Regions from separate parts of the Giesbergeria sinuosa genome, predicted to be linked through region 2. Evidence: predicted binding sites of a transcription regulator. Region 2 holds the regulator's gene; each other region holds the start of a gene.
The links. The regulator FNR, encoded in region 2, switches genes on or off when oxygen is low (the NO sensors DNR and NnrR bind a similar motif). The targets are predictions, from matches to a motif close to TTGATNNNNATCAA.
Positions count from the first base shown of each region.

Region 1 (7,040 bases), on a different contig from region 2:
ATCGCTGGGTTGCACTTTCAAGTGGGGCAATAAGGCCTGCAAACGTGCCATCAGGTGCTGATTGAACGCCCCACCACCGCACACTATCAAGACATCGCTGTGCGGGCCGTGGCTTTGCACGCAGTCCGCACAGACCAAGGCCGTGAACTCAGTCAAGGTGGCTTGCACATCTTGGGGGGCCCAATGGGAACCACCTTCGAGTTGGGCCGCCAGCCAATCTGCATTGAATAAATCGCGGCCCGTGCTCTTGGGGGGAGGCTGGTGCAAAAAGGGTTCGGCCTGCAAACGTTGCAACAAGGCAGCAACCACCTGACCGCTGGCGGCCCAAGCACCCGCAGCATCAAAGGGCTGACCTGTGTGGCGTTGGCACCAAGCGTCCATCAAGGCATTGCCGGGGCCACAGTCAAAACCCAGCACACGACCATCGGCAGCCAAAACACTCAAATTGGAGATGCCACCGATATTGAGCACCAATGTGTCTTGCCCCGGTCGGCCAAACACCTGTTGGTGAAAGGCAGGCACCAATGGCGCACCTTGGCCGCCTGCGGCTACATCGCGGCTGCGCAAATCGGCCACCACGGTGATACCCGTCAATTCGGCCAGTAAGGCCGGGCTGTTGAGTTGCAGGGTATAGCCGGTGCCATCGTAGAGTCCGGGGCGGTGGCGCACCGTTTGGCCGTGGGCGCCCACGGCTGCAATAGCGTAGGCGGGCAAATCACTATCGGCCAACAAGGCCCGAACCACTTGGGCATAGGTACGCGCCAAAGCATTGGCGGCCAGCGCAGCCCGGTGCAGCTCATCGGGGCCGCTGCTGTTCAAGGCCAACAGCTCGGCCCGCAATGTGGGCTGAAATGGTACAGACTGGTGGCATTGCACCATACAACGGTTGCCAGCAAACTCCACCAGCACCCCATCTACCCCATCCAGTGAGGTGCCCGACATCAGGCCAATATAGCGTTCCATGGGGCCTCCAAGCTCTGGCGGCACGGCCAATGCCTGGTTATTGGGCGTTGGCCTGATGCACCAACTCTGCCGATGCCAACTGGAGACGCATGGCCGTAGCTACACGGTCAAAAGCCGGACGTTGGGCGGCAGCCACTGGCGCAGCCGCTTCACTTTGCTTGGCGATGATCATGGGATCTTGGTGGACACCATTGACACGGAACTCAAAGTGCAAGTGCGGCCCAGTGGCCCAGCCCGTAGCACCGACCGCCCCAATGTTCTCGCCTTGCGCAACGCTTTGCCCTTTGCGCACATCCATGCGGCTCAGGTGGGCATAGGCTGTGACATGCTGGTTGCGGTGCTTGATGATGACGATATTGCCATAGCCGTTTTGGGTACCAGCAAACTCCACCACACCATCCCCCACCGTACGCACGGGGGTGCCAGTGGGGGCACCAAAATCAGTGCCAAGGTGGGCGCGCCAAGTTTGGTGGATGGGGTGAAAACGCATGGCAAAACCACTGGTCACACGCGAGAACTCTAGCGGTGAACTCAGGTAAGCGCGGCGCAGGCTTTGCCCCTCCAAGTTGAAGTAGGCTCCTTTGTCTGCACCGGGGGACTGGAACCAAACTGCCTGGTGGGTTTTGCCATTGTTACGAAATTCGGCACTGAGCACCCGACCACTGCGCAATGGCTCACCATCGGCTTCTAGGGTTTCATACACGATGGAGAATCGGTCTCCCTTGCGCAGGGAGCGGCGAAAATCAATCTCGCTGGAGAAGATTTCGGCCACTTGCGTGGCCACGCTGTCGGGGATGCTGGCATCGTCGGTGGCAGCAAAAAGTGAGCTCTGGATAATGCCACCGGCCAAGCGTGTAGAAATGGTCAATGGTGCGGTCTCAAGGCGAGACGTGAACTTGCCTTGCTCATCCTTCTCCACCACCAGCCGGTTGAACAGGCCGTTGTCCTCATGGGCCCAGCGTGCGACCAAACGCAGCAGGCGGTGGTCATCGGTGGTTTCTGCACGTACCACACGGCCATTGCGGCCCAACAGATTTTGTTGGGTGCTGCTGTCACGGCGCAAGAAAGCGGCAGCCGCCGGATCGGCAACACCCATGCGGCGCAACAGAGATTCGGCCGTATCGGTATTGCGCACATTGTCGGCGCGGTACAAGGAGAAACCGACACCATCGGTCAGATCGGCCAAGGTAGAACCGCTGGCCAAGGACTGTACGGGTTGCTCCACCAAACGCACGGGCAAATCGGCAGGATCTGGCCCCAAAGAGGCCACAGCAAAGGCACCTCCACCGCCGGTAAGAAGCACGGTAGCCAATGCAGCGGTGATGCGCTTAGGGTGTTGCTGAAGACTGTGGGAGAGTCGCGAAAGCAAGGCCGTGCTGGCGGTGGTGAAGCCGTTTTTCAAAATTTTCTTCCCAGGGTGAGCGTGTGTCCGGGGCAAAATCCCAGCTGAAAGACTGGGTGCGGCGGAGCGCACAGACTGACGGACTTGCAGCGTCTCAGTTGGGTCTGAAAAAGCGGGCTACTAGAATCCGCCACTGCAAAGTGGGCGAAGTATAGCCAAGCCCACCGTTTAGAAATGTAAGAAATATCATATGGATGACTCTTTTGTGACGCCAACCTCCTTGTCGGACGGGGTACGCCAGGCTTTGGAAATCTCGCTGCGTGGAGTGCAAGAACTCCTGCCCCAAGACGAGTGGGTAAAAAAACTGGTGCGTGCCGAGACCACCGGCCAGCCCTTGCGCATCAAGTTGGGGCTAGACCCTACAGCCCCCGACATCCACATTGGCCATACTGTGGTGCTCAACAAGATGCGCCAATTGCAGGATTTGGGCCACCAGGTGATTTTTCTGATTGGCGACTTCACCAGCCTGATTGGCGACCCTTCGGGCCGCAACAGCACCCGCCCACCACTCACGCCCGAGCAGATCAAGGCCAATGCCGAAACTTACTACCAGCAAGCCAGTCTGGTGCTAGACCCGGCCCGCACTGAAATCCGCTACAACAGCGAATGGTGCGAACCCCTGGGGGCCAGCGGCATGATCCAGCTCGCAGCCAAATACACCGTGGCCCGCATGATGGAGCGTGATGATTTTCATAAGCGGTTCCATAGCGGCCAATCCATCAGCGTGCATGAATTTTTGTATCCACTGATGCAAGGTTACGATTCGGTGGCCCTCCAGTCTGATTTGGAACTGGGTGGCACCGACCAAAAGTTCAATCTGCTGATGGGGCGCCATTTGCAAGTGGAATATGGACAAGAGCCGCAGTGCGTGCTGACCATGCCACTGTTGGTGGGCTTGGATGGCGTGGACAAAATGTCCAAGTCCAAGAACAACTATATTGGTATCACTGAAGATGCCAACAGCATGTTTGCCAAGGTGCTGTCTATCTCAGACACCCTGATGTGGGACTGGTACACCCTGCTGTCGTTCAAGAGTTTGGCCGAGATTGCGGCACTCAAGGCAGAAGTGGCCGGGGGCCGCAACCCCAAAGAGGCCAAGGTCATGCTGGCCAAAGAGATTACGGCACGCTTTCACAGCGTGGCGGCCGCTGATGCGGCGGAGCAAGACTTTATCAACCGCAGCAAGGGCGGGGTGCCCGATGACATCCCGGAGATCAGCCTCTCTGGAGCGCCTCTGGGGATAGGCGCACTGCTCAAGCAGGCCAATCTGGCCCCATCCACCAGCGAGGCCAACCGCCTGATCGATGGCGGGGGCGTGCGTGTCGATGGCAGCGTGGTCAGTGATCGGGGCTTGAAGCTGGCCGCTGGCACCTATGTAGTGCAGGTAGGCAAACGCAAGTTTGCCCGGATTGCACTGGTCTGAGGCCCGTAGCCCCGACCCGGTGCAAGCGGCTGGAGTGGCTCAGGCCATCGTCAGGTGCCGGGTCTGGGCTTGATGGGCACGAAAGAAGGGCAGGTAAGAACGGTCCACATGGCAAATATGGTGGATCAGCCATTCTTTCAAAAAGCCCAAGGCTTCAAAGGTCACTTCTTCACCCTCTTCAAAGCGCATCAGCAAATCCATCGCCTTGCCGGTAAAACCGTCATGCTCGGCCTTGTGCGCAGGGGTTTCTGGATAGTCGTGGTGCTGAAACATCACCTCTTCCACAATAAAGTGGTTGTGGGTGTAGTCCACCAGTCCTTCCAGTACCTCGCCTACGGCTTCACGCCGAGGCAGGGGCTGCGACAGCTCATTGTGCAATCGGTTGGTCAGGTGTACCAGCCATTGGTGCTGGCCATCGATCTCCTCAAAACCCAATTCCAGTTCGGGGGTCCACGGCATGAAGCTCATCGGTGTTTCTCCTGTAGGTGCTTGGCAGGCCCATCCAGCAAAAACCTTGCCTGCCTTATCGTTAAAACCTTGTAGAGGATGTTTTCCGGTTCTTGCTTGACTCAGATCAGAAACTCAAGGAGGCGTAGGGCACAGTACGGGTTTTTGCGGAGTGGGCTTGGTCGTTGAAAATACGCCGCAGCAGGCTTATGTGCAAAGTCTTTTGCATCCTATCGATCCAACCACGACACTTTCATGACACCACTGGACATTCTCATCATGGCGGCAGGCAAGGGCACCCGTATGAAAAGCCGCCGCCCCAAGGTGCTGCACCGCTTGGCAGGCCGTGCCCTTTTGCAGCATGTGCTAGACACAGCAGCACTGTTGCAACCCCGCAGCGCCATCGTGATTACCGGACATGGTGCCGATGCCGTAGAACTGGCGCTGGCCCCTGTGGCCCAAGACCCCGCACCAGCCTTTGCCCTGAAATTTGCCCGCCAAGAACCACAATTGGGCACCGGTCATGCTGTGCAGCAGGCCTTGCCCTTGCTGGCCGGCGATGGCACGGTGCTGGTGCTATCGGGGGATGTGCCACTGACCCAATTCCAAACACTGCACGGGCTGATTGCGGCCTCAGAGGCCGTGGCAGGCGGTGCCTTGGCTTTGCTCACCGTGACCCTGCCCGACCCTAGCGGCTATGGCCGTATTGTGCGAACAGCCGATGGGGCGGTGCAAGGCATTGTGGAGCACAAGGATGCCAGCGAGGTACAGCGCACCATCCGAGAGGTGTATAGCGGCATCATGGCCGTGCCCGCACAGCGGCTGGCGGGCTGGTTGGCCCGATTGAACAACCACAATGCCCAAGGTGAGTATTACTTGACCGACATTGTGGCGATGGCCGTGCAAGAGGGTGTGCCAGTGGTAGGCCACTGCATTGAAGATGCCTTCCAAGTGGCGGGCATCAACAGCCCACTGCAATTGGCTGAACTGGAGCGGGCCCACCAATGGCGTCAGGCTCGTGCACTCATGGAGCAAGGGGTGCGGCTGGCCGACCCTGCCCGCTTTGATTTGCGCGACGATGTGCGTTCTGGTGCCAAGGCCGCACTGGTGTGCGGCCCAGATGTAGAGATTGATGTCGGCTGCATTTTTACCGGCCAAGTAGAGTTGGGCGAGGGTGTGCAGGTGGGTGCCCACTGTTGCATTGCCAATGCACGCATTGCGGCTGGGGCCGTTATCCACCCCTATACCCACATTGATGGCGAGACATTGGGGGCCAGCGTGGGCGAGGGCGCCCTGATTGGCCCATTTGCCCGCTTGCGCCCAGGTGCCGAACTGGGCCAAGAGGTGCATATTGGCAACTTTGTCGAGGTCAAAAACAGCACGCTGGCCGCTGGTGCCAAAGCCAACCATCTGGCCTACTTGGGCGATGCCACCGTGGGCGAACGCGTCAACTATGGTGCAGGCAGCATCACCGCCAATTACGATGGGGCCAACAAGCACCGCACAGTGATTGAGGCCGATGTGCATATTGGCAGCAATTGCGTACTGGTGGCCCCTGTCACTGTGGGGGCTGGTGGCACGGTGGGCGCGGGCACCACCCTGACCAAAGATGCTCCGCCCGGCAGTTTGAGTGTGGCCCGTGGCAAGCCAATCAGCGTTGCCCAATGGCAGCGCCCCACCAAACAACCCAAAGGCTGAATCCAGATGACGCTGCCCACGCCCAGCATTGAACAAGAAGTGGCACAACTGCGTGCGCTGCTGGCGCAACGCGAACACCAACTGGCCGAGATGGGCCAAGCCTATGAGGATTTTCTGCGCGCTGTGTCGCACGATTTGCGCGCCCCACTGCGCCACGTCACCTCTTATGGCACCTTGCTGGCAGAGGTGCTGCCAGAGGCGGGTCTGCAAGGCCCAGCCTGGGAGGAGGCCGAGGAGTTTTTGGGCACCATGAACCAATCGGCCCGGCGCATGGGGCAGATGCTCGATGGCTTGTTGGCCTTGTCGCGTATTGTGCGTGCGCCGCTACAACGCCAATCAGTGGCTTTGGCGGCCTTGCTGGCCGAGGTGCAAACCGAACTGGCGGGGCGCACTGCACAGCGCAGCATTGAGTGGCAAGCCCAGTTGCAAATCACCCATGTCGAGGCCGATGCTGCCTTGTTGCGCCAATTGCTACGACAACTGCTAGACAATGCGCTCAAGTTTACGCAGTCGCGTGTCCCGGCGCGCATTGCCATTGCTTGTTGGCGCAGCACCGAGGGGCAAGTGACTTTGCGCGTGCAAGACAATGGCGTGGGTTTTAACCCAGCGCAAGCCACAGGACTGTTTGGCTTGTTTCAACGCTTGCACAGAGAAAATGAGTTTGAGGGTGTGGGCACTGGTTTGGCAGCGGTGCGCACCATTGCCCAGCGCCACAGTGGTGATGCCCAAGCCAGCGCCTTGCCCGGCGAGGGCTGCACCGTCACCGTGACTTGGCCGGGTTAAGAGCGGCCAACACAACCCATAAAAATCAGGTTTGCGGTCGAGCTGAGGCGTAAGTCAGTGAGTAGGCAGCGCGCCTGGTGCGGCAAGGTGCAGCAGGCCGTATCGATAGTTGTGTTAGTGGCTTTAATTGCACTGCCAGACAGACCGCTGACCTTGTTTTTACCTCTAGCGATGGCTCAATCGGTTTGAGTATTACTCGGCCTCGATACCTGCCGCCTTGATCACCTTGCCCCACTTTCGGGTTTCGGCGGCTTGGAACTTGGCGAGTTCATCAGGTGAGGTCGTCCAAGCCTCAGAGCCGGCGTTGTCAAAGAAGCTCTTGGC
Region 1 covers NZ_JBHSHJ010000007.1:112,442-119,481, forward strand. Annotated here, with positions in the region: gene ACFO6X_RS10345 (anhydro-N-acetylmuramic acid kinase) at 1-963, opposite strand, end outside; gene ACFO6X_RS10350 (peptidoglycan DD-metalloendopeptidase family protein) at 1,001-2,365, opposite strand; gene tyrS (tyrosine--tRNA ligase) at 2,556-3,788, shown strand; gene ACFO6X_RS10360 (bacteriohemerythrin) at 3,828-4,256, opposite strand; gene glmU (bifunctional UDP-N-acetylglucosamine diphosphorylase/glucosamine-1-phosphate N-acetyltransferase GlmU) at 4,491-5,933, shown strand; gene ACFO6X_RS10370 (sensor histidine kinase) at 5,940-6,716, shown strand; gene ACFO6X_RS10375 (Bug family tripartite tricarboxylate transporter substrate binding protein) at 6,909-7,040, opposite strand, start outside.
Region 1: ACFO6X_RS10360 (bacteriohemerythrin) is a predicted target of FNR. The motif match lies at 4,353-4,366, and genes of this name have one in related genera.

Region 2 (7,040 bases):
TTTGAGATGGTCAAGGCGGCGGTAGCCGAAAAGACGGCCCTGACGCGCGCTGAACAGGCAGAAGCTGCTGCGGCCAATGCACTGGTGCAAGCCCAAGAGGCGGCTATCTTGGCACAAAGCGTCTCTGGCCCCGAAATGCAGGCCAAGTGCCAGGCCTTGTTGGAGCGCCTCGATACGGCACTGCAAGACGGCACCACACCCGGTTGAGGTGTGGTGGCTGTGGTGGGCCAGCGCCTATGGCCGCCCAGTACCGCTACAATCGGCCTGTCTGCGGTGCTGCTGGGCTTTATATTTCCTTGAACCAATGCTCATTGAGCCTGGGCTTGGTACATTGCCCGGTGAGCGTGATCGTCTCGCGTCAGATGAACCCAACACCTGGCTGCCCTTGCCCCCCTGAACCCCCGGTTCAGGATGCAGGTTCGGTGGCACTGGCAGACACCTTCATTGTCTTGCCCTCCCCAGTCTGTATCGTGTCTGGGGCACTCCCAGCAGCCTCTGGTCAGGCGGGCCTGCTCCCCTTGATCCCCCCCCCCACCATTTATGTTCGATACCCTGCTAATTGTTGAGTTGGCCTTGCTGGGCCTGTGTACGGGCTTTTTTGCCGGACTGCTCGGTATTGGTGGCGGCATGATGTTGGTGCCTTTTCTGACCTATTTTCTGACTGAGCGGGCTGTATCTCCTGATTTGGCCGTCAAGATGGCCATTGCCACGGCGATGGCTACTATTTTGTTTACATCTATCTCCAGTGTGCGTGCGCACCACCGCCGTGGTGCTGTGCGTTGGGATTTGGTTCAGCGGTTGGCCCCCGGTATCGCTTTGGGAGGGATGGCGGCCAGCTTGGGGGTGTTCTCCTTGCTTAAAGGGTCTTTTTTGGCACTGTTTTTTGGGGTCTTTGTGGGTTTTTCTGCATTGCAGATGTTCCGTGACCGCAAACCAGCACCATCCCGACAAATGCCAGGGGTGGCAGGACAGGTAGCCGCTGGCAGTGGCATTGGTTTTTTGGCTGGGTTGGTGGGGGCTGGGGGGGGGTTTATCAGCGTGCCCTTCATGACTTGGTGCAACGTGCCCATCCACAATGCTGTGGCTACCAGCGCCGCCTTGGGTTTTCCGATTGCAGTGTTCAACGTGGCTGGTTATGTGCTGGGGGGCTTTTCGGTGCCCGGTCTACCTGCACATTCCATGGGTTATGTGTGGTTGCCAGCTTTGGGCGTAATTGCCGCGTGCAGTGTATTCACGGCCCCTCTGGGCGCTCGTGCGGCCCACAGTTTGCCTGTGCGCCAACTCAAGCGGGTTTTTGCCAGCTTATTGCTGGTGCTGGCGGTTTATATGTTTTGGAAGGGATATGCCGCGTTGTAACGCAACCGGGCCATCAACTGCACCACAGTTCTGGCCCATGGGTGGCATCAAGCCACAGTGCCCATAAGGCCACACCACAGAGCAAAATGCCTGCCAGTCGTGTGCCACGGTCGCCATGCACCTTGAGGCGCTGGCGTAAACGCAGCCACAGCCACGGCCCTGCCACCAGCCACAGGCCACTGCCCACGGCAAACAGGGCCATAGTGATGGCACCCGACACTGCACTGCCACTGAGAGAGGCCACTAACAAGGCCGAGTAAAGCAGACCGCAGGGCATCAAGGCCCACAGAAAACCTGTTGCAAACACGCCCCCCGGTTTAGCCACCACAGGCCGCACCCGCTGCCAGAGGCTCCGTCCGGTTTGTTCTACCCAAGCGGGTTGGCGAGCCAACACCACCATCATCAACCCCCAAGCCAGCACGCCCACATGCAGCATCGTCCAAGCCGGGCGCAAGGCCGCACTTTGCACTGTGAGCCAAGCCAAACTTTGCATTGCTACTGCGGCCAGAGCGCCCACAGCGGCATAGCCGAGCAGACGGCCAAGGTGGTAAGCCCATACACGCCGCTGGTGTTGTGGTGGAGCGCCCTGCCAATGCACGGGCTGTTCGGGGGGGGTGTTGGTGCCTGCACCCACCACGGCACCGCAAGGGGCTGCGCACATAGCCAAACAATGCGGCCCACCGACCAGCCCCATGAGCAAGGCCGTCCAGGCCACTGAAAAAAGCATCATCTTCAGATGATGCGGGAAAACCGTGTTCGGTTCCGGTCGGCCTGCAAATACCGGTCAAAAGTCATGGCAATACCTCGTACAAAGTACCAGCCCATCTCTGTGACTTGCACCCCATCGGCGTTGAAAATCACCAACCCTTGGCCGGCCATTTCTTGTAGCACGCCTAGCTCGACGGCAAAATACTGGCGAAAATCAATCAGCCAAGCGGCTTCTAAGGGCTCAAACAGCAGCTCGCCTTGGCACATCAAGGCCATGATGACAGCACGGCGCACCAAGTCGTCGCGTGTCAAGGCTAAGCCTCGCACGATGGGCAGACGACCTTGGTTCAGGTGGTCGTAGTATTCGTCCAGAGTTTTGGCATTTTGGCTGTAGGTGGCACCCACACGCCCAATGGCCGATACGCCCAGTGCAATCAGATCGCAGTCGGGTTGGGTGCTGTAGCCCTGAAAATTGCGGTGCAGGCGTCCTTGGCGCTTGGCTACGGCCAACGCATCATCGGGCAACGCAAAATGATCCATGCCCACATACACATAGCCCGCTGCACTAAAAGCCTCTAATGAGCGTGCCAACATGGCGACCTTGGCAGAGGCCATTGGCAAATCGGCCCATACGATGCGCCGCTGTGGCTTGAAGCGTTCGGGCAGGTGGGCATAAGCATACAGCGCGATGCGATCGGGGCGCAACTGCGCCACTTGGGCCAAGGTGCGCTCAAACGATGCAGGTGTTTGGCGTGGCAGGCCGTAAATCAGGTCGATGTTGATGGAGGCGAAACCCAAGGCGCGTGCCGCATCTACCAGTGCAAACACCTGTTCGGCAGGTTGGATGCGGTGTACGGCCTTTTGGACTTCGGGGTCAAAGTCTTGCACGCCAAAGCTCAGGCGGTTAAAGCCCAGTTCGGCCAGCAAGGCCAGCCGCCCGGCATCTACTGTGCGCGGGTCAATCTCGATGGAGTACTCCCCATCGGGAGCCAACGTAAAGTGGCTGCGCAACATCGCCATCAGTTCGCGCAGACCTTCATCTGACAAGAAGGTGGGCGAGCCACCGCCCAGATGCAGCTGGCTCACTACTTGGCCTTTGCCACAATGGGCGGTATGCAGTTCTACCTCACGGCTGAGGTAGCGCAGATAGACTTCCGCCCGGTCGTGGTGCCGGGTGATAATTTTGTTGCAGGCGCAGTAGTAGCACAGCGATTCACAAAAAGGGATGTGCACATACAACGACAGTGGCAGCGCCTTGGCCGATGTTCCCACGCTGCGTTGTTGCAACGCGAGCACATAGTCGTTGGCACCAAAAGCCTCCACAAAGCGATCTGCCGTTGGGTAAGAGGTGTAACGCGGTCCGGGCACATCAAACCGGGTCAGCAATTCGGGGGAAACAACGGTCATGGGAAAATTCCTTAAGTGCCAATGCACTGTGCCGTAAATGGGCCAGACAGGCGTTGACGTCTGTCAAGAGCAAACACCAAAGGCGCACTGTGTTGGCAGCAGTGGGGGATGGGCGATAATTTGAACATGTCCACTATCTTTCCCGCCCCAGCAATGCCTTACTGCGCAATCGGGTCAAGGGGATGGCAGTGTGGCTGATTTATCTGAAGTAGCTCCGAGTCGCCATGAATCCACACACCATCAAAGTCGCCTGTTCCAACTGCAACTTGCGCGAGCTTTGCATGCCGCTGGGATTGACGGATGCACAAATACAACGCATTGACGAAGTAGTGGCTACCCGGCGCAAAATCAAGCGTGGTGGCACTTTGTTTCGCAATGGCGAGGCATTTACCTCGCTGTATGCCATTCGCACAGGGTTTTTCAAAACCTGTGTGGCTACCGAGGACGGGCGCGATCAGGTCACTGGCTTTCAGATGGCAGGCGAAGTCATCGGTCTGGATGGCATCGTCAATGACCGACATACCTGCGATGCCATTGCATTGGAAGATGCAGAGGTTTGCGTTATGCCCTTTGACCGGATTGAAGAGCTTTCGCGTGAGGTCACGGCCTTGCAAAGCCATGTCCACAAAATCATGAGCCGTGAGATCGTACGCGAGCACGGAGTGATGTTGTTGCTGGGCAGCATGCGGGCTGAGGAGCGTTTGGCAGCCTTTTTGCTCAATTTGGTACAGCGTCTGCACGCCCGTGGTTTTTCGCAGTCAGAACTGGTGTTGCGCATGACCCGCGAAGAGATTGGTAGCTATTTGGGCCTGAAGTTAGAGACCGTTAGTCGCACTTTCTCCAAGTTTGTGGAAGATGGCATCGTAGAAGTGCGTCAGCGCCATGTGCGCATTCTTAGCACCGATGCGCTCAAACGCATTGTCAATAACCAACAAGCTTGCCATTGAGCACTGCGCCGTATCTGAGGCAGGCTATTGGTTGGGTTTCTGTCATAGTTTGTGGCAAAAAAAGCGCCCCTCCCCTTGGAAAGCCCTTTTTTTCCCAGTAGCATCGCTCCAGCCAGTGGAGAAACTGGTTTTCGCTGGTTCACACTGCCCGTTATTCACAAGGAAACCCAACATGGCAACTCCCAAAAAAGCCCCGGCCAAGGCCGCTCCCGCTGCTGAAGCGGCTGCGCCTGCTGCCAAAAAGCGCACTCCCAACGCGGCTTTCATGAAGCCCCTGACCCCCAGCGCCGAACTGGCCGCTGTGGTGGGTGCGGCTCCCCTGCCCCGCACAGAGATCATCAGCAAGCTGTGGGCCTACATCAAAGAGCACAAGCTCCAAGACGAAGCCAACAAGCGCAACATCAACGCCGATGCCAAGCTCAAGAAGGTGTTTGGCAAGCCCCAAGTTTCGATGTTCGAAATGGCTGGTCTGATCGGCAAGCATGTGAAATAAGCGTTCGCACGCTTTGCACACCAGGTCGGCTTTGCCGGCCTTTTTTTTGCCTGAACTTTACTTATGAATGAGAATACTTGTTATTTGATTTAAGATTGACAGTTCGACGATGCACAGCCAATTTTTCTAGCCACTGCTTCGTACCTGTATCGGCACCAATGGTGGTGCCGATGGCAATGACCTATCTACGGAGGCCCAATTGGCAAAGAAACCCGCACCGCATTTGCAAAAAACAACCCCCATGCCCGAGTTGCAGCCCGCTGTGCTGTCGGGCCGTATGGCCGCAGGTTTTGACAAGCCTTTGCTCCCCCTGGGTGCCTTGATGTTGGCGACTTCGATGGGCAGCTGGGCGCAGACCAACGAGGCGCCCAGTGCCACCTTGCCTGCGGTGACAGTGCGTGAAGCGGTGCAAATCCAAAGCAAAGACACTTTGCAGGTCAAAAAGACCACCATTGGTAAAGGCCAGCAAGAACTGCGCGACATTCCGCAAAGCGTCACGGTGTTTACTGAGCGCCTGATGGACGACCGTAACCAAGACGACTTCCGTGAAGTGCTGCGCACCACTTCGGGGGTGACTTTTCAGGCAGGCGAAACCGGCGAAGAAGATGTGCGTTTGCGCGGCTTCTCTTTGGGCCAGGCAGGAGACATCTACATTGATGGCATGAAAGATGCCCCACTGTACGAGCGCGACACTTTCAACAACGACCGGGTAGAAGTGCTCAAAGGCTCTGCTTCCATGTTGTTTGGCAAGGGCTCGACGGGTGGCGTGGTTAACCAAGTCAACAAGGCGCCATTGTTGATGGATCAGCACGAAGCCAGTTACACCATTGGCACGGGCAATGAACACCGCGTGACGGGCGACTTTAACTTCAAGACGGGAGAAAACGCAGCCCTGCGCGTCAATGCCATGGTGCACAACGCCGACAACCACGGTGCTACGCAGAAAAAGCGTGGCATTGCGCCCACCTTCAGTTGGGGTATTGGCACCCGTGATGAGTTCTCAGTCGGGCTGTACTATTTGGACATTCAGGGGCGTCCTTCGTACAACCATCCTTGGTTTTTGGACAACGGCGTGATCGTCCCATCGTTGCCTGCCAAGAATTACTATGGCCTCAACAGTGATTATTTGAACACTTCGGCCAAGTATGTCACGCTGTCGCATATTCACCGTTTTGATGATCGTGGCGAGCTGAACACCCGTTTGCGCCACGGCACCTATGAACGCGATTTGTGGGCCAGTGTGATTCGCTTTGGCACGGGCACCACGCTAGAAAACATCAATAGCAGCACGGTGGTCTCTCGTACCCCTAAGGGTCGGGTGGGCAGTAGCGATTTGACGCAACTGCAAAGTGATTACACCAACACCTTCGACTGGCTGGGTAAGAAGCACGCACTGATTGCCGGGGTAGATGTTTACCACGATGACGCTGATCGCAACCAGAACTTTGCTGGAACTCCCAGTGGCTTGAACACGACGGTAGGCACACCCAACAATGGCGACTGGCGTGCAGACACCCGTGGCGTGCCAGCTTACAACAGCTTCACGGCGCGCAATGTGAGTTTGTACGCACAAGACACGATGAGCCTGACATCTGCGTTCAAGTTGGTGGCAGGTTTGCGTTATGACCACTTCAAGGCGTCGTACCACACCAGTACCGACTTGAGCCACGCCCGTTCCGATGATCTCTGGAGCCCACGCATTGGTGCTTTGTATCAGCCCAATGATCTGGCTTCGTACTATGTGTCGTATGGCACTTCGTACAACACGTCGGGCGACACTTACCAGTTTGGCAACCCGAATGCTGGCACAGAAAAAACAGCCAATACCCCCGCAGAGAAAAGCCGCAATTTTGAAATTGGTGGCAAGTTTGAACTGTTTGAAAAGCGTGCCAGCCTAGGGGTGGCCGCGTTCTACAGCGAGAAATACAACGAACGCAACACCGACCCTGATACCGCATCAACCCAGCAATTGTTGTCGGGCAAGCGCCATGCCACAGGGATGGAGTTCAACTTGGCCGGGCGTGTGACACCGCGTTGGGAAGTGTTTTATAACCACACTTGGATCCCCAGCGCCAAGATTGACGAAAGCAATGTGGTTTTGGCCGCCAACGGTGGGGGTGCCCAGGTCA
Region 2 covers NZ_JBHSHJ010000002.1:200,220-207,259, forward strand. Annotated here, with positions in the region: gene ACFO6X_RS03565 (cell division protein ZapA) at 1-207, shown strand, start outside; gene ACFO6X_RS03570 (sulfite exporter TauE/SafE family protein) at 541-1,356, shown strand; gene ACFO6X_RS03575 (sulfite exporter TauE/SafE family protein) at 1,370-2,083, opposite strand; gene hemN (oxygen-independent coproporphyrinogen III oxidase) at 2,089-3,471, opposite strand; gene fnr (fumarate/nitrate reduction transcriptional regulator Fnr) at 3,696-4,418, shown strand; gene ACFO6X_RS03590 (SWIB/MDM2 domain-containing protein) at 4,591-4,911, shown strand; gene ACFO6X_RS03595 (TonB-dependent receptor) at 5,189-7,040, shown strand, end outside.

Region 3 (7,040 bases), on a different contig from region 2:
CTTGAACCCCGGCAAAATTTTTAGTTGGTAACGCACAGCCACCTCCTACCACCCTTCACCAGCGAGAAAACCACTATGGGCCTTTTTGACGGCGTATTGGGCAATGCCTCCAAAATAGACACCCGCAAGATTGCCGCAGAATTCGAGCGCATTCTGGCACCCGGTGAGCAGGTAGAACATGCTTACCAATTGATCCGTGATTACTTCGTTTTTACCGATAAGCGCCTGGTGCTGGTAGACAAACAGGGATTGACCGGGAGCAAGGTTGAACACCACTCCATCCCCTACAAAAGCATTACCCACTTCAGCATCGAAACCGCAGGCACTTTTGATCTGGATGCCGAACTCAAAATTTGGATTTCTGGCACCCCCGTTCCCCTGCAAAAGCAGTTCAACAAGACACTCAATATCTACGAGGTGCAGGCCGTGCTGGCCAGCTATGTGCTCAAATGAGCCATGGCTTGGCGTGGGATACCGCCCTGCGGATTTTGGCCCTGTGTGTGCTATTGGCCGGTGCTGAAACCCTGCACGGCATCGCACGCACCGTGTGGGCGGTGCCCCGCTGGGGTAAAGAGCGGGCACTCCAGCGCAGCGCCCTGACAGGATCGCTGCTGGCGGGGGCCATTTGCTGGTTCATGGTGCCCGGCCTGGGCTTGCACACCGCTTGGCACCATGCCGCGCTAGGCCTGGGGTTGGCGACCTTCATGGCCCTGTTTGATGTGGCACTGGGCCGATGGCTGATGCACAGACCGTGGCCTCGGATTGCGCAAGAATTTAACCCAGCATCAGGCAATTATTTGGTGTTTGGTTTGGCATTTTTGAGCGCGGCACCCATGCTGGTGCACTGGCTGCGTAAACCATGATTGGTGCCCATGGCGGGAATCGGACCCGCGACCTCTCCCTTACCAAGGGAGTGCTCTACCACTGAGCCACATGGGCAGCTTGTACGCAAAGGAAAAAACTGGAGCGGGATAAGAGGTTCGAACTCTCGACCTATACCTTGGCAAGGTATCGCTCTACCAACTGAGCTAATCCCGCAGATGATGGTTTTTTGAAAACCATGCGCTTACTGAAGTAAGACCGCTATTATATTCCGAAAAACTAACCGTGCAAGCCACCTCACTCAAAAATAGCCGATTCAGGGGCTCACTGGGGCCACCGGGTGCCGAGTGCGCGCCCAAATTCCCATGCCCACCAGCGTGGCAGAGGCCACGCTCAACAGCAAAGCCAGGGCCGAGCCATAAAAAATACCGCCCGTCAAACCACGATCAAGCAAAACACCAAACACGGGAGCCGCCACCGAAAAGCCCAGATCCAGCCCCGAATACACCGTGCCATACACCCGGCCTGTGGCCCCCGGTGGGGCTGCACGCTTGATAAGCATGTCGCGTGAAGGGCCAGCAATGCCCGTGCCCAGCCCTGCCAGTGCCGCCAAGGCCAAGGCAGCAGTGCCCGGCAGCCAGCCTGTGCCTGCCAGCACCAGCAGCACGGCCGATGCCACCAAACAGACCGAGATCGTCTTTTCCAGCCGCACTACCCGCCCCACCAGAAAACCACCCGCCACCATGCCAGCGGCACCACAGAGCATGTAGCCCGTGACCACCAGTGCCGTCAGGTTCAGGGGCAGCCCATACATTTGCTGCAAGGCAGGACTGGCAAAACTCTGAATGGCACTGAGAGCACAGGTGCTCCAGAAAAAGAATGAAAAACACAGCCACACCGATGGCAGGCGCAAAAAGGCCATCGGGTGCTCTGGCGCCGCAGCACTGGCGTGGCTACCGCTGGGATGCCCCCAAGCGCCTTGGCGGTCATCCAAGGCATCTCGCTGCCAAACCATCACCGCCAGCACCAACAACGCCAGCGCCGCACCACACAAGCAGGCCAGCCGCCACGAGCCAGTGGCCGTGGTCAGCCCGGCCATAAACAACGGGGCCACGGCCCAGCCCAAGTTGCCCGAAATACCATGCACCGAGAAGCCATGCCCCAGCCGTGCCGCCGACACCCGCTTGTTCAAAATAGTGAAATCGACCGGATGGAACGGTGCATTGCCCAACCCCGCCAAAGCGGCTGCCAGCACCAGCCCAGCGTAGCCCTGCGCGGTCGCTGCAGTCACACCGGCCAACATAAAGCTGCCCAAAGCAAAAAACAGCACAGGCCGAGCCCCCACCCGATCGACCAAAAAACCCGACAGCGCCTGCCCCACCCCCGAGATGACAAAAAACACCGTGACCAGCCAGCCCAACTCGGCATAGCTGAAGCCAAATTCAGCGATCAGCCACGGAAACAGCGGCGGCAACAGCATGTGGAAAAAATGCGAACTGCCGTGGGCCAAACCAATCAGGCTGATGGTGCGTATATCTTGGCGCAGGGCTGCAGCCTCGGGATGGGCGGGGGCAGACGTGGTACTCATGCAGCCATCTTAGAAGCAGTGCGATTTTCTTGCAGCACAGGGGTTCGGTGTGCCCGGTTGACCTGTATCAACACCGTCATCCAAGGCCATCACCAGAATTCCGGCCCATACAATGGTTTTTTATTCCAACCGGAGGGCTCCCATGAAGCTGCTGAACGACCTTTTCACTACCGACTATGGCCTGATGAGCATCATCGGCATTGCCATGATGGTGGTGGCTGGGGTTGCGTTTGTGTATGTGCTGCAACGCAAGATTGACGCCGACCAAAAGGAGGCCGACCGGCAGAAGTGATTCTGCTGGCAACCCTGTGCCTACCCAGCAGGGGTCGTGGTAGGCGCACACAGCCCGGCCAAGGGCTGGCGTGCCCACTGCTCAAGCCAGTGCCATAGCTGTTGCACCCCATCTTGGGCACCGTGTTGTAAGCCATGATCGGCACCGGGCAACTGGCGCACACACCACGGAGCGGGGCGCTGTCGCATCCGCTGCGCCCATAAGGCAAATGCCTGTGCAGGCACCAACGCATCAGCATCACCCCACACTTGCAACAAGGGCCACGGGCTGTTGCGCAATGGCTGCTCCAACGGCCAGTGCCAAAGGTCGCGCCAGTAACGCAGACTGCGCCCTTGGTAAAGGGTGTGATCGGGCAACGGGCTGGCCTGCGCACGCTCCAAGGCCTGCCATTCAGGCCAGCGGCCTAGGCGTTGTGCTTGCAAGACGGCCGTCTCGCGCGGGTCCAAGCCCGGTGCCGACAACAACACCATCGCGGCCATTCCGGGCACCACAGGTGCCAAAGCAGGTACAAGCTCCGCCCCCTCAGAAATTCCAACCAACACCGTGGGCAGCGTGGCTGTTGGGCTGTGGGCTGTGCGCTGCCACCAGCCCTCTAGCGCCGCCTGAGCCTGCCGATGCCACCATGCCAGCGCATCGGTCTGGACAAAAGCGGGGGCGCACTGGGTCGGTGGTGTCATATGTCCCACCTCAATGCCGGGTTTGTGCAACACCCACACTTCGGCATGGAGCAACCCCGCAAAATAGCGCGGTGCAATGGCACCCATGCCTGCGCAACCAGAGCCGGGCAATACCACAACCCGATAGCGCAACGGTGGCAACAACGCCCCTCGGTGCAGCACGGGCAAATCTGCTTCCCCTGGTGTGGTGGGCCAGCGACTCTCTTGCCAACGGCTGGGGGCCAACAAAGGTCTAGACAGTTCTGTGGGGTGCGAGGCAGGCCAAGCCATTGCATGGGGCCACCACCAAGATAGCCCCAGCAAAAACAACAAGGCCCGCATACAGCGGGCCTCAAGCCGACATTGTTGTGGCATCAACGCAGAATAGTCACGGGTGGAGGCGGGGGGGGCTGGTCTGGATACGGTTCTGGCTCGCCATCCGACAAGGGTGGTGGACGTACACCACGCGACAGACGCGGATCGCTGTAGCCCAACTGATCTACCAGCTGCTCATACACGCTCATTGCCAAACTTTGCGAGGTTTCGCGCATCACCTTGGCCCGGTTGGGTGGGGCAATATCGCCCCGGTTCGACAAAATCTTGGTGTCGTTGCCAGCACCTTGGGCCGAGAAGGCCGCCTTGATTTCGTAAGTACGGGTGTGGATGAGCGAAAAATCCACCAACAGATCTAGCCCATATTGGTGCGTGGCACTGCTCGTGCCTTGCAGTGGCGACAGTGCATCGCGAAACTGCACGCTCGAGACAGCGCCAAACAGCACATAGTCGGCCCCGTTGAACTCGCCCTTCTTGATACGGGCGATGATGTCGCGCACTTCGGGCTGGCGGCTGGGCCGTGCCATGCGTCCCGTTTGCAACTGGTGCAATGCCTGTTCAGCCTTGGTGGGCTGTGGTGCGCCAGCATCAAAGGCTTTGCCTTGTACCAGCCGGAACACCGTGCCGCGCAGCAGTGCGCCCTTGATGTCGTTGGTAAAAGAGTACAGCTGGCGCTGCTCGATATAGCTGTAGCGCCCCGCCACATAGGTAGAGCTGTATTGCTCGCTGGTGGTGCTGCTCCAGCGGGTGTCGCGCGTATGGGAGCTGCCTTGCTCGGTGCCCGCCTCAAAGTATTCCGACACCCGTGGGGTGTAAGCCAGATCGGTGACGGCAATGCGCGGCGCTGGCTGCGCTTGCACGCTGGCAGGGCCAGCCACCCAAGCAGCACCGACTATCCAGGCTGCTGCGGCGGCCAATGTACTTCTGCGTTGCATGGATGCTCCTTTCAGCGGCGGGTAGTTTTGCGGATTTCTTTTTCGTCCTGCCATTCAATGGTGCCCTCTTCCACATCAAACAGCTTGAGCGTGAACTTGTAGTAAACGTCTTTGGTGCCTGCCGTTTGCTTGACGATACTGGTCAGCTCGCCCTCCATGCTGTAGCGGGCAGCGGTCATGTTGCCAATTTTGGCCGTGCTGTTTTGCTTGTACAGGCCGCTCTGGTTTTGGCGTTGCAGCTCATCCACACCGGCCTGCATCTCGTTGATGGAACGCACAAAACGCACTTTGCCCGACTTGACCAGCGCCGTCTGGATCGAGTGCATCACATTGGTGGTGTCGATGTACTCGCTGGTTTTGTTTTTGACGGTAGAAATGGTGACGGTGGGGCGGCCCTGAAAGATGCCCGTCTCGAGCAAGCTGCCGGTCATTTTCTCGGCAATCATTTGCAGGTCGGTAGAACCAAACTCGTTGGTTACCAACTCGACGCCTTTGGCATCGCCGTAGTTGACCTGACGGTCAAAACGGATGGTGGGTACCTGCGGGTTCTGGCAGGCGGTCAGGGTCAGGGTGCCAACCAGTGCGGCCAGCAAAAGGGGATAGCGTGAGAAGGTCATAGCGAAAAGAATGTGAAAAAACAGGCCGTCCAGCCACTCAACGGGGGCGATCCACGTTCATTTCCAGTTGGAAATCGCTGGCTTCGCTGCTGGGGGCTACGCTCTTGACGGTTTGGCGGCCCATACCCATCAGTGGCAATTGTTTCCAGGCTTCGCCATCGCCCACCTGGTTGCCCGCACCATCGACCCAACGGAACCGGTAGTACACCGTGCGCTCACTGTGGCGCATATTCAGCAAATCGGCCTGCACCACCAGCACGCCATTTTTGGGCTGGATGCGCATTTCTGTCACGGCCACGCCTTTGGCATCACTGCTCAAAAACACCTTATCGGCCACCGCAGGGGGGGTGGCTGGATCGTGGTATTGGGCCTGTGCGCTGCCCATCAGGGCAAACCAAGCCGTGGCCGCACTGGCCAGTGTCAAACGGAAATTCATCACACACATCCTCCAGAAAAAAGCCATCACTGCTGCCCACTGGGCAACGGTGCGGGCATGTTAGGCGTACCAACGGGCCAAGACGGATAAGGGCGGGTGCGCTGTGGTGGGCGGCCAGATGAGCGCGATGGGGCTGCCATTGGCTCCACGTTGTGTGCGGGCGGTGGCTCCGCGGCCTCGGCAGGCGCCACCACCGTACGGCGGTTGGGTGCTGTTGTTAGAGAGGTTTTTTTGGTTGGTGGCTGCACAGGGCTGGCGGGTGCAGCCGTGCTGGTGGGAGCGGGCACTGGCCCTGGTGCAGCGCCTGCGGCCAAGGCACCAATGGTGGCCACCTGACCCACCAGAATTTGCTGCTCGTGCAAACGCAGCGGCACCAACGCATATTGCCCGCCCACGTCAATCTCGGTTTCTACTTCGCGGCCATTGATACGCACGCGGTGCTTACCGGGAGGCAAATAACCCCGTGCTACATAAACACGGCCTGGCAACATGCGCCACATGCGGTCGTCGGCTTTTTCGGTGGCAATAGCTGCAATGGCACCCAGCAAGCCTGCCAAAGCTCCGCCTTTTTCTTGCAGTTGGTCTTGCATCACCCCCTTGGCCAACGCGCGGGTAAAGCCGCGCAGCACCATGCCGGGCATCTCGTCCTTGAGAGCACGCCGGGCCATGACGTTCAGATCCACCACCCGTTCCAGCCGAAAGTCGTACCCAGCAGCCGACAACTGGCTCAGCAACGGATCGCGCGATGGCTCTATCACCGGATAGGAAATACTGACCGTGTTGATGCGGTGGTTGATAGGGATGGGCAGGGTGAACGCTTTGGGCTTGCGCGCCGGTGCCTCACCCGCCTCCACCACAAACAACACATCGGTCATGCCTTGGCGGCGCTTCCATGTAAAGCTGGTGCGGCTGTCCAGACCGCGCAAACCTTCTTCCAGCACGCGGGTTTCGGGCTTGAGCTCGATGGCCTTGCGATAGCCAGGTGCCGCCATTCCCGGCTCATTGATGGCTTCGTACAAAAACCCGGCCAAATAGTGCGATAGCGCATTTTGGTAGCCATTTTTCAGAGCCAATACTTCGGGGTCATTGAGGGTCTCGACGGGATAGCCGCTGATTTCCTTGCTGGCACTGCTGGCCCCCTTGGACTTGGCCTCCTCTTCGGCGGCTACCATCTCTTTGGCACGGAACTCGGCAATCACGGCTTCGCGCTCATGGGTGCGCTTGATATCCACACGGGCATTCTCAAAATCGCCCAGCGCCATACGGTTGAGGGCCAACCGGGTAGTGAGCCAGACCTTTTCATAGTCTTGGCCCTCATACACCTTAAAGCGTTCACTGATCAGGCTGGCACCCAAGGTGCC
Region 3 covers NZ_JBHSHJ010000005.1:169,303-176,342, forward strand. Annotated here, with positions in the region: gene ACFO6X_RS08675 (FAD-binding oxidoreductase) at 1-31, shown strand, start outside; gene ACFO6X_RS08680 (PH domain-containing protein) at 76-453, shown strand; gene ACFO6X_RS08685 (hypothetical protein) at 450-863, shown strand; tRNA gene ACFO6X_RS08690 (tRNA-Thr) at 865-939, opposite strand; tRNA gene ACFO6X_RS08695 (tRNA-Gly) at 963-1,038, opposite strand; gene ACFO6X_RS08700 (MFS transporter) at 1,139-2,410, opposite strand; gene ACFO6X_RS08705 (DUF3149 domain-containing protein) at 2,553-2,702, shown strand; gene ACFO6X_RS08710 (alpha/beta hydrolase) at 2,723-3,733, opposite strand; gene ACFO6X_RS08715 (hypothetical protein) at 3,733-4,626, opposite strand; gene lpoB (penicillin-binding protein activator LpoB) at 4,638-5,243, opposite strand; gene ACFO6X_RS08725 (YcfL family putative periplasmic lipoprotein) at 5,281-5,679, opposite strand; gene ACFO6X_RS08730 (COG3014 family protein) at 5,706-7,040, opposite strand, start outside.
Region 3: ACFO6X_RS08705 (DUF3149 domain-containing protein) is a predicted target of FNR. The motif match lies at 2,468-2,481, and genes of this name have one in related genera.